2 regions of the Labilibaculum antarcticum genome follow, and region 2 is predicted to be linked to the other one. Evidence: riboswitches for the same ligand, from Rfam matches in the RefSeq annotation. Region 2 holds a riboswitch; the other holds the start of a gene.

Region 1 (8,884 bases), 190 kb from region 2:
ATTGTGTCCCGAAGGGCAAACAATTGATCCATCAGTTTCGGTACCTAATGCTGCAACACATAAATTTGCAGCTACGGCCACACCAGAACCCGAACTGGAACCACAAGGAGAGCGATCAATTACATATGGATTATGAGTTTGTCCACCGCGGCCACTCCATCCGCTCGACGAACGTGTGCTTCTGAAATTTGCCCACTCGCTTAAATTGGTTTTAGCCAGAATAATTGCTCCTGCATTTCTTAATTGTTGAACAACAAAAGCATCTTTTTCGGCAAAATTACCTTTCATAGCTAATGATCCGGCAGTTGTCATCATTTTATCTGCAGTGTCAAAATTATCTTTTAGCATGATAGGAATGCCATGCAAAGAACCTCTCAGTTTACCAGCCTTCCGTTCCTCATCCAGAGTTCTCGCAATGGCTAAGGCGTCAGGATTTTTTTCTATAACAGCATTAATCGCCGGACCATTTTTATCAATTTTTTCAATTCGGTCAAGATATGATATAATCAATTCCTCCGAATTTAATTCGCCATTTCCCATCATTTCCTGTAATTCAGAAATACTTTTCTCATTAAAAAGGAATGTGTTATAATCTTCTAGGTTTAGTTTTTTTGTTTCCGAAGATGTTTCGTTTTGACAAGAATGCAATCCAAATGCTGTAATTGTACTTGCTCCAAGAGCAGATAAGGAGATAAATTGGCGACGTTTCATAGGTTGAGGCTTAGGTTTGTGCCTTAAATGTATTAAAAAAAGAAATATTTCAGGATTTAATAGGTCGAATTATTCTTTGGTTATTTCCTTATAATATGGATCTGAAAGTGTTATTGTGTAGAGCTTTGAGAACTTTTCTGAGTGTTTAACGTATATGTAGGATGTCAAGCAATTCGTTGAAAAGATAATACGGATGTTGTTTTTTTTTTAACTTGCACCTGTGATTTGTATTAATTCAACCTTAATATTGAACTGCAACGGACAAATAAAACCATGATGAAACAGTATAAAAGTTTAACATTTCCTGCGCTTTTTACAGAAACAGTAGAGAAATTCGGCAACTGTAACGCAATGGCCCTTGTGGGGCAAACTCCTTTTACTTATAACGAGGTATATTCTAATATTCAAGCCTTGATTGTATTTTTTGAAAAATTAGGAGTAAAACCTGGTGATAAAATTGCTCTTTTGAGTACAAATATGCCTAATTGGGGTATGGCCTACTATGCAACCACTTTTATGGGAGCAGTAGTTGTACCTATGCTACCCGATTTTAGTGAATATGAGATTGAAAACATATTGAGGCATTCAGAAGCAAAACTAGTTTTTGTTTCAAAAGGATTGTTGCCAAAAATAAAAAATCTTGATGTTGATACTTTGCATCACAAGCTTGCAATTGAGGATTTCAGTCTGATTTCTTCGAATAAGAATGAAATTAATTTTGATTCTTCACTAACACCTGAGTGCAGGTATGAAGTGAACGAGGAAGATATGGCGGCAATTATTTACACCTCCGGAACTACAGGAAGTTCAAAAGGTGTAATGTTGTCACATAAAAATATTTGCTCTAATGCGATTGCATCAAAAACGATTCATCCTATAGATGAAACGGATCGTTTTCTTTCCATATTACCATTATCTCATACTTATGAGAATACTTTGGGCTATGTGATACCTATGATTGCTGGTGCTTGTATTTATTATTTGGGTAAAGCTCCGGTTCCTTCATTGTTGATTTCTGCATTTAAGGACGTGAAACCAACCATTATGTTTTCGGTTCCTTTGATTATCGAAAAGATTTATAGGAGTAAGATTTTGCCATCAATAAATGGTAAGGCTGTTACCAGATATTTATATAAGATTCCTTTTTTCCGCAAAAAACTAAATGCCATAGCAGGAAAGAAATTGATGGAAACCTTTGGAGGTAAATTAACCTTTTTTGGTATTGGTGGTGCGAAATTGAATTCGCAAGTTGAGCTTTTTTTACGTGAAGCAAAATTTCCATATGCCATTGGTTACGGATTAACCGAAACAGCACCATTAATTGCTGGAAGCGGTCCGGCAATTACTAAATTTAAATCGACAGGCCCTGCTTTAGTCGGAGTTGAGCTGAAAATCAATAATCCTGATCCTATTACTCAAATTGGTGAAGTTTGGGCAAAAGGGGATAATGTAATGATGGGTTATTATAAAGAACCTGAGAAAACCAAAGAGGTGCTTACAGAGGATGGTTGGTTTAAAACCGGAGATCTCGCAAAAATGGATAAGGACAATTACTTATACATTGAAGGTCGTTTAAAAAATATGATCGTAGGAGCAAGTGGTGAAAATATTTATCCGGAAGAAATTGAATCGGTAATCAATAACTTTAAGCATGTAGTCGAATCTGTAGTTATTGAACAGAAAGGCAAATTAGTCGCAATGGTTCATTTTAATTATGAGGAGCTGGAACAGCAATATCATAATGTTAAAAAAGAGATGGGTAATTATGTTGATCTTACAGTCGATGAATTGATGCAGGAGTTACAGGTATATGTGAACTCCCGGGTGAACAAATTTTCACAGGTTCAATTGATCGTGGCTCACGTTGATCCATTTCAGAAAACAGCAACACATAAAATAAAACGATTTTTATACTATTAGAAATACAAAAGGCTGATGAAAATCAGCCTTTTTTTTTGCCTTGTATTTTGTATCGATTCTTCAAGTGACCAACTGTAAATAAGGGAAGTGTCTCCAGTGAATTTTTTTTTCCGGTCGATTTCGGTCAGGGCCTCGAATTCCGGACCAAACCTTTCAAATGCGCTCATAAATCCAAAATATCTATCCGGAATATCCTTTACCATTTTACCAACCAACGAGACGGCCTTTTTCGAGATGATTAATCAAGAAACATTAACTGCACCAACGATATCAGTCACGATATTAGATGCATCACCTGCTACTCCTGTTTCTATATCTTTTAATATTTCACCTAAATCTCTTTGGCTTTTTCTTGTGAGTCTTAAGTAGATATGAACATTTAATTCTCTGTCTTTAAGCATTTTTCTGCTTAGGATATATAAGCCTTCAGAACCCGGTTGATTGGAGTCTAAGAAATATTCATTATCATGACGCTTACTTTAAACGGTTCTAGAGGAATTGTAGTCGCCATTATTTTATCCGCTTCGATTGTGTGATCTGCAATTATTACAAAGTGTAATTGCCCGCTTTTCTTTGGGCGGTAAATTCGAATTCCATCAATTTACAGTCTTACTTTACTCATGATAATAGAAGTTTAGATTAGCATAAATGTAGAGAACATCATATTATGACACATAATAAAATATAGGTGTGGATGTTTTCTTTTATGTTCTGGACTAAACTTGTAAAATATGTTTCTCGACAGATGTGAGACTTATTTCATATTTGTATGTGTCAGATTATCAGGATAGATTGTGGTTGGTGTTATTCGAAGCTCAATAATGATGTGAGGAATGCTTAAAATCTTGAATTAATATTGATACATTTGTTTCGCGATTTGGCAATATCCTATCACTTGATTTGATATTAAAGAGGGAATCCGGTTTGAGTCCGGAACTGTACCCGCAGCTGTAATCTCTATACCAAACTCTGTTGCATGATGTCACTGTATCTTATGGAAGATATGGGAAGGCGCAACAAGAGGGAGAAAGTCAGAAGACCTGCTTAAAAGCAATTTTGTTTAATCGATACTTTCGGGACTAAAAGTTAGATTATGAAGAGAAAGACTATGTTTATGCCTAAGTGGCATATTATGCTTGGTTCGTTAATTCGGAACCAAATTTTAAAATTTAGATCGGTTATAGATGACACTCTGTTCATCTCGTTTATTGATAAAACGAACTGGTTAACTCCAAAACTTTATGAAAGAGCGAAGGCAGAAAAATGCGATTCGCAAAAGTTTAATTTTTGGAGCCTAAGATTACTCCCAAATTAATACAATTTAATAATTCAGCTTGTTGTTTTCAACAGGACCGAATTGTTGTACTCATAACTTAAAGGCAAACTACCGTTTGTATACTTTAAAATCAAGATGAAATGAATCCTAAAAGAGGTAAAGTGAGCATTGTTGGTGCTGGTCCGGGCGATCCTGAATTAATCACACTGAAGTCTATTCGCGCCATTGAAAATGCAGACGTAGTACTATATGATTATTTGGTAAACAAGGAATTGTTAGCCTATTGTAAATCTGATTGTGAAATTATTTACGTTGGGAAAAGGAACAAACAACATACCTATCCACAGGAAGAGATCAATGGAATGCTGATTGAGTTAGGATTAGCAGGAAAGAAGATTGTACGATTGAAAGGTGGAGACCCATTCGTATTTGGTCGTGGCGCGGAAGAGATATTGGGTTTGAAAGAACATGACATTGAGTTTGAAGTGATTCCTGGTATTACGGCAGGATTTGCTGTTCCTGGAGCCGCTGGTATTCCTGTTACATTGAGAAATGTGGCTTCTTCAGTAGCTTTTTTCACAGGACATCAGTGTGATAATCACAAAACAGAAATTCAGTGGGATAAGATTGCTACGGGTATTGATACTCTTGTTTTCTATATGGGGGTTACACAGGCAGCACGAATTGTTCGAAATCTGATGGCAAATGGCAGGAAACCAGAAACACCGGTTGCCATGATTCGTTGGGGAACTTTGCCGGAACAGGAAGTGCTAAAAGGAACTTTAGGAAATATTGTGGCAAAGATGGAGGAGCATGATTTTAAACCACCGGCAATATTTATTGTTGGGGAAGTAGTCGCCTATTCAGAACAATTATCACCACTGATTAATCAAATGGCCGAAACAGAAATTTGATAGCTATGAACAGAAAAGGAATTTTACTGTGTGGGCATGGAACCCGCAAAGAAAGAGGAGCAAGAGCTTTTCAAGAGTTTGCAGAGCGATTTGCGTCTCAAGTTACGGATTATGAGGTTGAATATGGATTTTTGGAGCTGTCTGAACCGGATTTTGAGACGGGTGTGAAGCGATTGCTTGAAAAAGGAGTCTTAGAGATTATTGCTATTCCTGTCTTTTTATTTACAGGAGTGCATATGGAAAGAGATATTCCTTATGCCTTAAATGGCCTTCAGGATAAATATAAGGTGAAGATTCAGTTGGCCAATTACATCGGGACATGTAATGAAATGGTTGAGTACGGAGTGCAGCTCATAAGTGAAACTCTTAAAAATAAGGATTGGAAGATTGATGATACTGCATTTCTGGGACTAGGTATTGGAGCTTCCAAAGCCGAGGCCAATGCCGATTTGGCGAAGATGACCCGTTTGATTCAGGAAAAACAGAATTATCCTTTTGCTGTTAATGCCTACACGAGCAACATGACTTATCCGGCATTGCCTGTGGTATTGGATTGGTTGAAGGTCTTGCCGTTTAAAAATATTGTGATGTTGCCTTTTGTATTTTTTCCTGGAGTTTATATGGATAAAGCAAATGATACGATGGAGGTTTTTGCAAAAGAAAATCCGGATAAGAACATCGCAATTGCACCCTTGTTAGGTGATGTGAATGGATTGTTTGAGGTATTGAATACAAGATTACAAGAAGTGTTAGACGGAAAAGTTGATTTGGTAGCAACTACTGTTTTAACCGGGGTGGAGCCACACAATCATCATGGACACGATCACGGGCATAGTCATGATCACGGACATCATCATCAATAATAGAAGAGGGGAATAAAAGATATGAGCGGAAAAGTGTTTGGTGTAGCGTTAGGACCGGGAGATCCTGAGTTAATAACGGTGAAAGCCTTGAATTGTTTGAAGAAATCGGAGAAGATTTACTATCCGGCAACGCAATCATCAAAAGGAAATCAGGATAGTTTTTCATTGGTGATTTTGAAGCAATTGGATGTAGAGGAGAAGAAATTCATCCCTATTAATGTACCGATGAGTAAAGATCGATCGCATGCGGTGAAGGCTTATGCTGATTTGTTTTTAAAAGTACAGAAAGATGTTGAAGAAGGCAAACAGGTATCAGTTGTGAGTGAAGGTGATATCTCATTTTTCAGCACATTTTCCTATTTGCTTGAAGATTTCAGGAAGAATAGTGTCGATTTTGAGATGATTCCGGGAGTTCCGGCATTTATTTTAGGAGGCTCGGTAGGCAAACTGCCATTGGTCACTCAAAACGACAAGCTTCTGGTTGCTCCCGATTTGGAAAATAAGCCGGAGCTAAAGGCTTTACTTGCTCAAAATCAAACGGTGGTTTTAATGAAAATTTCGAAGGTTCGCGAGTGGATTAAGGAATTCATTGAAGAAAGCAAATTGCAATTTTTTTATGGGGAGTATTTAGGAACCGAGAAGCAATTTACCTGCACTGATATGGACAGCTTGAGGGACAGGCAAATTCCATATTTCGCCATTTTAATTTTTTACGGAAACAAATAATATATCATGCCAAATATACTTGGAAAAATAACCGTTGCAGGCCTCGGACCAGGAAGTCCGGATCTATTTTTAAATCCGGCAATAGATGCAATAAGAGAAGCCGATGTGGTGATAGGATACAAATATTATTTCCAATTCATAGAATCATTTCTAAAAGAAGGAACAGAATGTATGGATACGGGAATGCGTCAGGAGGTGCAGCGTGCCGAAAAAGCTTTTGAATTGGCTGAAACAGGAAAAGATGTTGTTGTAATCAGCTCGGGAGATGCCGGGATTTACGGAATGGCATCGCTTGTTTTCGAAATGGCTGAGAAAACGCAATCGAAAGTAGAGTTAAGAGTTATACCGGGAATTTCTGCTTTTCAGGCGGCAGCAGCAAAATTGGGCGCTCCACTTAGTCACGATTTGGTTATTCTTTCCTTGTCGGATTTATTGACCAGTTATGCTTTGATCGAAAAGCGCATTAAAGCGGCAGTAATGGGCGATTTTGTAACAGCAATTTACAATCCTAAAAGCAAGAAAAGATATTGGCAATTGTATCGCTTACGGGAATTGTTTTTGGAGGAAAGAGAAGAGACAACACCAGTTGCTATTGTGCGTCAGGTGGCTCGTGCCGAGGAACAAATTACTTTGACAAACTTACGCGATTTCGATCCTGAAATGGTAGATATGTTCTCGCTTGTAATTATTGGAAATTCACAAAGCTATATTTCTGGTGATCGATTTATTACACCACGCGGATATTACGACAAAGAAGAGGAAACGGGAAGACCGGGACCATTGATTATGCAGGAAAGCTTCAGAACCATTGCTTCCGAATTAAAAGGAATGGATTTGCCTTTGGAAACAAAATGGATGCTCTTGCATTGCATTCATACATCTGCGGATTTTGAATTGGCTAAGATTTTGAAAGTTCAGAATAATGCAGCTCCGAAATTGAATGAATACCTTCAAAAAGGGGGTGTAATCATTACCGATGTTACCATGGTTCAGTCGGGAATTCGCAAGAAAGCCTGCGAGAGAATGGGAGTAGAGATCAAGTGTTATTTGCACGATCCCCGAACCATGGAATTGTCCGAAAAACATGGCATCACCCGCACTCAGGCTGGAGTTCGTTTAGCAGTTGAAGAGCATCCTGATGCAATGTATGTGTTTGGAAATGCACCAACAGCCTTGATTGAGTTAACTGATTTAATGAGAAGTAAAAACATTCGACCAGCTGGTATAATTGCAGCTCCGGTAGGCTTTGTTAATGTAAAAGAATCAAAACACAGAGTGAAGAGTTTTACAGATTTACCTGCTGTGATTATTGAAGGACGAAAAGGTGGTTCTACATTGGCAGCAACCATCGTGAATGCCATTTTAAGTTTGGAAGATGCTTACGATTTAAAACCTGGAAGAGATGTTTAATTTTTACATCATAGGAATACCGGACCGAATGGAAGTGAGTCTTTCTGATGAGGTGAAGGAAGTGCTGCAAAATCATCATTATTTCTCGGGGGGAAAGCGTCACAGAGATTTGGTAGCTTCTTATTTGCCGGAGAATGCGAAATGGATTGACATAGTTGTTCCATTGGAAGGGACGTTTATGGTTTATGAGCAGATTGATCAACCCATTGTGGTGATAGCTTCCGGAGATCCTCTGTTCTTTGGTATTGGGAATACAATTAAGCGCCGTTTTCCGGATACAAAAATAAAGGTGTACCCTTATTTCAATAGTTTGCAGTTGCTGGCACATGAGTTTCAATTGGCTTATGGCGAAATGACAATTTGCACCCTGACTGGAAGAGATTGGGTGAATTTGGATCAGGAGTTGATTCAGGGTAAAAAGTGCATTGGTGTTCTTACTGATAAGAAAAAAACACCAGCTACTATTGCTGCAAGAATGTTGGAAGCTGGTTTCGATAATTACAAGATGATTGTTGGTTCAAAACTGGGTGGTGATGAGCAGTATTGCACTGAAATTTCATTACAGAATGTTATTGATAAGGACTTTGCTCATCCGAATTGCCTAATTCTAATTCAGCAGAAGGAGATTAAAAGGACATTGGGCATTCACGAGGCTGATTTTCACATTTTGAATGGTAGGCCAAAGATGATTACCAAGCGAAGCATCCGATTGAATTCCATTTCATTTTTAGAATTGAATGATGCAAAACACCTTTGGGATGTAGGATATTGCACGGGGTCGGTTTCTATTGAAGCCAAGCAATTTGCACCACATTTGCAGGTGACTGCTTTCGAGCGAAGAGAAGAATCCAAAGAGCTTTTGAAGTTGAATCAACGAAAGTTTTGTGTACCCGGAATAGAAGGCATTCATGATGATTTTTTCAATATCGACTTATCGACAATTAAGAAGCCCGATCGGATTTTTATTGGCGGGCACGGAGGTAAATTAAACGAAATGATGCAGCGTTTGCATGCGGTTTTGCAAGAGGATGGAATCATCGTTTTTAATGCTGTTAGTGAAGCAA
Region 2 (8,884 bases):
TATATTGGTTATAATTCCAATTTAGTAGCAGGTGCATGGGTTGGAGCCGATGATATGCGTATCCATTTCAACTCCTTGAGTTTGGGACAAGGAGCTAGCATGGCTTTACCTATTTATGGTAAATTTATGAATAAATTAAGTACAAATAGAAACTTTAACCGCTACACAAATTCACCAATCCCAAAACCACACGCTGATGTTTTAGCTGATCTGGATATACCTCATTATTTACCCCCCGAATCTAACTTTTTCGAATATCTATTTGGAGTTAAGGCAACTGACCAAGAAAAATTAATGAAACGAAAAGCAAGAAAAGATAAACGAGAGACTGAAAAAAAATCAATCTATCAGAAAATTAAAAACATATTTAAGCGTAAAAACTAGAAATGATTCCTCAGGTATTTATCGGACTCAATTTTAAACTCTTGTTTAAATTTATTGTTCTGGTTTTTCAAATTACGCAGAACTCTCGTTACACCTGTTTGAGATAATTCCTGATCTAATTTCATCAAGAAATTATCCAAGACCTTATAATTGTGCCAATTACCTAAAGATGTTTCGGTAGCATTTACGATATCCAATGCTTGCCTTCTTTTCTCATCGTCGTGAAGAACCAATAGCAACTGTTCCAAGGCTTTAACTACCTTTAAAAGTTTTCTGATTTGATGATGATATTCTTCTCCTTTTGATGAATTAAATAATCGGTTAACGATTTCCAATTCATCATGGATGATGCTATCAACTTTTATTTTTAATTCAGAAATATTTACCTTGTTTAATACTGAATACAAGCTTGTTATTCTTTGTTTAAATTTAAGAAGATCAAATTCAGTAAGGCTTGTTTTAAAATTATCCGCTTTTGAATTCAACTCTCTATTTAAAATAAGCATTATCTCAGCAGGTATCTCAACACCACCTTTTAACATCAATGATTTAGAAACCTGAATAACACGCAGTTTACCTGCACTATTAAAAATGCTTTTTAGCTGTTTCAAAAGCTTTGCGGCAATATCGGAATCAAAATTCAATTCTTCGATCAATAACAATAAGCTTCGTATGTATTTTATATCCACACGTAACTTATGAATGTCTTCTTCTTTAATTTGCTCAGCTACTGATAGATTACGCAAAAAAGAATCGAATTTTTCTTTATAAAATAAACTTAAGCTGGTACTTCCCTCTTTAGATTCCATATTTCTATTTTTATATACAAGATACATAAAATCAAAGAATTTTTCAAAACACTTATTAAGTAAACCTATTACAACAAAAATCTCCCATTTTCAATAATGGGAGATCTGTATTTATTAATGAAATAGATTTTCTGAATTGATTGGTATTTGGTAAAAATAATTTGAACACCAAGAAACTTGCTGATTAGCGTAGGGAGTGTTTTTCACCATTATTATTTTTATAGGATACAAGCCTTCATCAAGATGAATTCGACCTCTGCGTTCATATCTTGAATTTAGTCCTTCCTGATTAATTAAAACATGACCACCAATGGATATTTGAACAGGATCGACAGCGTAATTAAAAAAGGTATAAGTTGCTTTTTTATCAATTTTTAGAAATCCCGTAATTTCCATCGCGTAGCAGTCCTCTTCAATATCTTTAGGGAACTTAATCTTATCAAGAACTCCACACTCCATTACTTCATCGTTAGTTAACTCATTAAGATTATTAAATTTCCCTTTAATAATCTTATATCTTAATCCTTGCGCAAGTTCTGATATCGTATCCGGCACCAATGGCAAAATTTTAATGCATTCAATATTTCTAATTTTACTCTTTAAGCCTGATTGGTGAAAGGTTTGAGTTTTAATGCTAGTCGTATTTTTCAACACCAATGGTTCGGTATAAATTTTAGAATTAACATCTGGCTTCGAACCATCCAATGTGTATCTTATTTCAGTATTCTGCAATTTCACCTCTAAAGGTAATTTCATCCGATCGAAGAAGAAATTCCTATTCACTCCACCATGCGGTGCCTGTATAAATGAATTTATCTCTTTTTTATGCAATAATTCGTAATGATGATTCATCCTAAGCTGAAAATCAGCCCAATTTCTCTGATCTTTCGCCGACCACACTACTTCGGCCAAAGCACAAATTCGAGGAGCAACCATATACTCTACCCGATCTGAAGTATGCATATATTCGGTCCAAACATTTGCTTGTGCTCCCAGAATGTATTTTGCTTCGTCTTCATTTAATTCTGAAGGTGTTGGTTCAAATTCATACACCTTCTTTAGTGGAGAAAAACCTCCAATAGCAGTAGGTTCAATGTAATTTTCATCTTGGTAATGATCAAAATAACAATGGGATCCAGGTGTCATTATCACATCGTGTTGCTGTTTTGCAGCCTGAATACCACCTTCAGTTCCCCGCCATGACATAACGGTTGCCTCAGGTGCTAAACCACCTTCCAATATCTCATCCCAACCAATAATCTTGCGATTTTTACTTATTAAAAACTTCTCTATACGCTGGATAAAATAGGATTGTAATTCATGTTCATCTTTTAAACCTTCTTCTTTAATACGTTTCTGACACAGAGGACATGATGCCCAATTTGACTTAGGACACTCATCGCCACCAATATGAATATACTCTGACGGAAACAAATCGATAACCTCTAGTAATACATTTTGCAAAAACTCAAAAGTAGTCTCCTTTCCTGCGCAATACACATCATCAAATACGCCCCATTCATTTTCGACATTAAAAAGACCTTCGGTACAAGCCAAATAAGGATAAGCAGAGAGGGCTGCTACAGAATGACCCGGTAATTCAATCTCAGGAATTACTGTAATAAAACGATCGGCAGCATATTTTACAATCTCTTTAATTTGATCTTGGGTATAAAACCCTCCGTACCTACTCCCATCCTTTTCGATTCGCCATGCACCAATCTCTGTTAGTTTCGGATATTTCTTAATTTCTATTCTCCATCCCTGATCCTCGGTTAAATGCCAATGAAAAGTATTCATCTTATACATGGCCATTAAATCGATATATTTCTTGATAAAATCGACAGAAAAGAAATGACGGCACACGTCTAAATGCATTCCCCGATACGAATATCTTGGTTCATCCAATATCTTTACGTAAGGAATTTTCAGCTCAGCATTTAGAGAAACTAACTGCAAGAGAGATTGTATTCCGTAAAAAAATCCTTTGCCCGAATTAGCCTCAATTAAAACTCCAGTAACATCAACAATTAAAGAATATTCTTCTTCTCCCCAATTTTCATCATTTACCTTCTTAAAAATGATTTTGTTCGATGCTGGCAGTTTTCTTGTTATCTTTTTAGGAATTCGAACACCTGTCAACTGATTAATCTGATCGCTCAAATAGGAAAGCAAAACCTTTTCATCTTCAATTCCTTCCGAAAAGAATATCTTTACATCTTCTTTTAACAATAAACTCCCCTTAGTAGTAATAATTCTTGATGGCTTTGGAATTATGCCTATGGAATTACTTGTTTGAGCATCGGAATTAAAAGGATTCATAACTTGTGCGCTTATCAGCAACAAAAATAGTAAGGAAGTTCTCATAGAATCAATTGATTAATTGTTAGTATTAGGCTTTAGGAACGTTAAACTTAATAAATTTATCTAAGAAATAGATAGAAATTACTGAGCATAAAAAAAGTGGCATTTCTTATTTAGAAATGCCACTTACATTTATATAATAATTACTTAATTAGTAACTAAACATTGTTGAATTTGGAAAATTCCCTACAATAACATCCTTTATTTTATCACCTTGTGAAGAGTAAACATGAACTTTTCCAGCAGTAGTTGCACCATTCGACTCACTCAACCAAAGGTTTCCATTAACAGGATTCACATCCATTCCGTAAAATGTAGCATCAATAAATTTAGCTGTTGGTAAAGCTGTATCATCAATGTTCATTGCATAAACGGCATCAGATATGAAATAAACAACATCCTTAGCTTTGTTAATTGCAATCATCTTTGTACCCGATGAAATATCTGTTAACTCATAAGATATTACCTCATTAGACGATGTTGTAATTTTTGAGATTCCTATATTAGAAATAGTCACATCTGGATAATTGGAATAATCTGGCTTACCTCCACAATATGCCCAAACATCTCCATTTACATCAACTACCATATCTTTAGGGCAATATTTTACAGTAATCGTTTCAATCACTTCATCCGTATCAACATCAATTACAGAAACAGTATTGTCGTCGTTCGACCATCCACCACTGTTTGCAACATATAACTTACCTCCTGAAACAATCATTTTTTCTGGTCCTGCACCAACAGCAATTTCCTTTGTTTTAGTCATTGTTTTCAAATCAATCACATAAACTTCATTATTTTGTTTCGAATAATTTGCATCAGCTCCGTTACCATTCGACACGTAAGCTTTTCCATTGGCAAAAGCAATTTCACGAGGATATGAAAATCCAGAAATGGTTGCATAATGCTTAAAATCTGAAGCAGTAACAACTTCAACATAACCAGCACCGCTTCCTGTAGTCACAACAATATATGCATATTCATCATTAATTGCCATAGATTGAGGAAATTGACCTAAAGTAACTCCACTATTTACTGATGAAAAATAATTATTGGTCACCTCATCATTTCTGTTGATCATTGTAACTGAACCATTAGAACTTCCTTCGTTCAACACATAAAAATAGCTGATCTGCTTTTCACCAATACTAATATTAAAAATACCTGTTAATAGATTGTCTCCATCTGTAACTGTAAAAGAAAACTCATCCGTTAAAGTTTGACTTCCATTGTGTACATATACAATTTTAGAAGCAACTAAATCAGCCTGAGTAAAAAGATCAACAGAAGTTGTAAGGTCTGCCGTATTAGCAAGAATTCCATTTTCAGGAGCAGTTGTTACCGTATATACAATATCAATATCATCGGTATCAGCATCCACAACATTTAATTCTAATCCTGAAATAGTTACCGTAGCACTATTTTCAAGAACGATACCATTATTCACCGACAGATTCGGCATTGCATTGTCATCGTCATCAGAACACGATACTAACGAAACACTTGCAATTAACAATCCCAATACAAGATTCAAAACCTTTTTCATAGCTAATTAATTAAAAAATTACATTTACCCCAAAATAATAAGCTCTGCCAGGCATGGGGTAAAACCTAACAATTTCATATGATTCATCTAACAAGTTTTCTACTCTACCTGTTAATTTAATTTTTGCAAAATTGGTATCGAAACGATAGCCTGCGTTAATATCTACCAGTAAATTACCATCCACCTGGTCTCCTTCCCAAGTATTGGTATTTGAACGTAAAGTCCCCAACAATCCAACATCCCATTTCCCAAATAAATAATCGGAAGAAAATTTGACTATGTGATGCGGACGATAGGCTAATGTCTTCTTATAGTTATCGCTTTCCTTATCATTATTGTAAGCATCGTTATATGCATATTTTAATGAGGTACGCAAGCTGTTATTTTTAATTTTCATTACATGAGTTAATTCAACATCTGCACCTTGAGTAACTGACTTGCCTATGTTAACAGGTCTCCAAAGAGATCCAGATTCTGGTTGCCATGCAATTAATTCATCATTAAGAGCCTTATACGCATTCAAATCAAGAGTAATATCACCATTCAATGCCTTTTGAGATAGCATCACTAATCCTAATTCATAATTCCATCCATTCTCAGACTTTAAATCAACGTTCCCTGAATTATTCCAGTAACGATCATTAAATGTGGGCCTTCTGTAATGAGTCGATGCTTTAGCTCGAATATCTATAATATTTGGGAAAAGATGAATTAAAGAACTAAATGAATACATTTCCGGCGGATTAACCTCCGAATTCCACTCTTTACCATAGGTGAAAATAAATGTGCCTAATAAGGGAGTATATTTAGCAGCTAAAGTTAAACGTGATTCATTCTCAATAATATCGCCCTCATAATTATTGGTGATCCCTTTCAACCAACTGTATTTACCATTTATATCAATACTCCAATTATCTGAGAAATAATATCTCAAGTTGACATCATTTAACCAACGTTTCGATTCTATCTCTGAAAATATTTTATATCCTGTATTAGTGGCACTGCCTCTATCGGTATACTTCAAATAATCTGATAAATACGCGGATTTTGCTTCCAAACGAAATTTACCAACCAATTTTTTCCAACCGACATAAGCTTTAAAGGACGAATCGCGTTGTTTCTGATAGCTAATGGGAGCACCAATTCCCATTAATCCACCAATATTCTTTTCTTTTACCTGATACCAGGCTCCAAAATCAATATAGTGTTCATTAATTTTTAAGTGCAGGTCTTGTATTGTCCCAAATGCTCTGTTCTCATTATTATTTAATCGCTCCTTAGGCGATCCAAAATCATGAAAATCGGTGTACGAAAAATCATTCTTTCCATACTGAAAAAAGACTTGACCTGAATAAGAAATCGACTTGTTGGAATATTTACCAAAAAGTTTGGTTGTAGAATTTGAGAAGCTACCTATTTCAGAATTCAGACCAACAGAGGACTTTTTTTTCCAATCGGGCGTATTTGACAATTCAATAGCACCACCTAAGGTTCCTGAACCATATAAAGATCCTACAGCACCATAAATCACCTGAACTTCATCGAAAGAACCAGCATTTATTAAAGATAAATCTGCCGAACCTGTTGTCAAAGAATTAACTGGAATCCCATTCCAATTCACAGATGTGTGTGTTCCTGATGCACCTCGCATTCCGACCGTAGCAAGAGCCCCAAATGCACCACTTGAAGAGATATTTACCAAAGATGTTTTCTGAAGTAAGCTCGATAAATCTTTTCCATCGTATCTCTGAATAAGAATAGAATCAATTAGCACCGTTTTTTCGGTGGACGAAAAATGCTGAAGTCTTGGTGCAACAATATCAATAGATTCAATTTGGATGGTATCGATACCCATGGTTTGCGACCAAGCACTAAAATTCAAAAAACTTACAATTACTATAAATAAATATTTCAACTTCATCTTATTGTATGATAAAGAAGAAAACACAAGGATAGAACAAAAGAAATATAGGATTCAATCGTCTTCCAAACATCTTCTCCGAATGTTTTGAAAAATAAGTTTGCATTGGCAGGTCTTCTGACTTACTCAACTTTTTCGGCCTTCCCATCTCGACATGTCGGGACAGTGGCATTGTGGTGAAAAAGCTTTTTCTGAGCTTACAGCTACGGGAACAGTTCCGGACTTTAACCGGATTCCCTTTTCATCTCCATCTGATAATATTCAGACACACGAGAACCAATTGCTCTGCAAATGTATAAAAAAAAACAAAATCAGATTTAGGAATCTCTTATTTAGAAAATATTTTAAAACACATTGCAACCCAACTACTAATAACCAGTAAACAATAAAAAAAGGGACATCCCAAAATTGGAACACCCCCTTTCAACTGAATAAAATTCTTTTTTAGAATCGATAAGCAAACTTGGCTGTCACTGATCTTCCAGGCATGTTGTAACCGTCCTTTTCGGTGTAATTCTCGTCCAATAAGTTAGATATAGTTAATCCTACGATATATTTTTCTTTGAATGTATAACTTGTAGAATAATCAAATTCCATTGAAACAGGGTGACGTAGTAACTCTTCATTTATTAAATCAGGACGAACCTCTTCATTATTAAACACAATTGCTTGCTTTGCAACAGTCGGATAATTGGAGTAATCGGCCAAATACATATAATTGTTTTCATATCTATGACCAATGTACCGACCCATTAATTGTGTTGAAAATCCTTTCAAATTATCAAATTCGACACCAAAAGAAGCTGTATTATCACGTACGTATCTCATTTCTCCTGTCAAATCATTTCCTTCCGAGTCTTGATACTTTACTTTTGCATCGATCAAATGTGTATAGTTTACAAATACACGTAATGAATAGTCATAATCTTTTAGAGCTCCAATATCATAAGACGCAAGTAATTCCAGACCATTCATATCTGCACTCTGTGCATTTATATAGGTTGAATTGTGATTTGGCAAGGTACTTTTGATAATCTTATCCTTGTGATGGGTCGTAAAATAAGTTACATCCAATTTAATTCCTTTCTTATAGTTGTCATAGCCAAACCCAAAATCCAAAGTGTTCGATTTCTCCGGATCAAGATCAGAATTCCCTTCTGTGGTAGTCGTTCCTCGAGTATATACACCAGCAACTTGATAAGCTTTAGGAGCTAAAAAAGCATCTCCCCAACTAGCATGGGTTGAAAATCCTTTTATTAGTTCATATTTTGCACCAATATTTTTTGTGAATACCCAATAATCCTCTTCACTCTTCTCATTTCCCAACAAATTATCAGCATCAAGTTTAAATTTGATATTATCGCCTCGCAGTCCGAGCATAAAATTCAATTTATCGTTCAATAATTTAAATTGAGCCTGCCCATAGATCCCTGTGGCTATATTTTTATAATCCGGTTGATATGGTGCCTCTATCGCTCCAGAGGTATCAAAGTTCATACTCTCATACCTTTCGGTTTTATTATCTAACCCAACAGCCAAACTATGATTTCCGATTTGATAAGAGTCATTCAATTGAAAACCGTAGGTTTTGTAAACACTCTCAAAATCCCCATAACCATCGGAGCCAACATCGTAAGTCTTATTCTCTTCATTCGAATAAAAAGGCGAGAATTCGATTTGATGTCCGTTCATCTTACCCATCAAATCGAAGCCTGTTGTAAAACGTTCAATGTCCTTTTTGTCCATTCCTCCTGTATGCCAAAAATTACCAGGCGTTTCGATATCCTTTCCCTTATAATATCCACCATTTACATTTAGTTTCCAGTTCTCAGCCAGTACAATTCCCAAACGTGAATT

What was found. Region 2 has a riboswitch for cobalamin ahead of ALGA_RS17035 (TonB-dependent receptor plug domain-containing protein). Riboswitches for the same ligand answer to the same signal wherever they lie in the genome.
Region 1: linked by a shared signal. The riboswitch ahead of ALGA_RS17860 (hypothetical protein) and the one ahead of ALGA_RS17035 (TonB-dependent receptor plug domain-containing protein) in region 2 are both predicted to bind cobalamin.

The regions. Positions count from the first base shown of each region.
Region 1 covers NZ_AP018042.1:4,488,386-4,497,269, forward strand. Annotated here, with positions in the region: gene ALGA_RS17845 (amidase) at 1-711, opposite strand, end outside; gene ALGA_RS17850 (AMP-binding protein) at 988-2,631, shown strand; gene ALGA_RS23020 (hypothetical protein) at 2,874-3,032, opposite strand; cobalamin riboswitch at 3,493-3,693, shown strand; gene ALGA_RS17860 (hypothetical protein) at 3,725-3,946, shown strand; gene cobA (uroporphyrinogen-III C-methyltransferase) at 4,048-4,821, shown strand; gene ALGA_RS17870 (sirohydrochlorin chelatase) at 4,827-5,684, shown strand; gene cobI (precorrin-2 C(20)-methyltransferase) at 5,706-6,410, shown strand; gene cobJ (precorrin-3B C(17)-methyltransferase) at 6,417-7,820, shown strand; gene cbiE (precorrin-6y C5,15-methyltransferase (decarboxylating) subunit CbiE) at 7,813-8,884, shown strand, end outside.
Region 2 covers NZ_AP018042.1:4,297,741-4,306,624, reverse strand. Annotated here, with positions in the region: gene ALGA_RS17055 (transglycosylase domain-containing protein) at 1-384, shown strand, start outside; gene ALGA_RS17050 (CHAD domain-containing protein) at 381-1,193, opposite strand; gene ALGA_RS17045 (family 20 glycosylhydrolase) at 1,308-3,560, opposite strand; gene ALGA_RS17040 (cadherin-like domain-containing protein) at 3,709-5,106, opposite strand; gene ALGA_RS17035 (TonB-dependent receptor plug domain-containing protein) at 5,117-7,027, opposite strand; cobalamin riboswitch at 7,118-7,324, opposite strand; gene ALGA_RS17030 (TonB-dependent receptor plug domain-containing protein) at 7,472-8,884, opposite strand, start outside.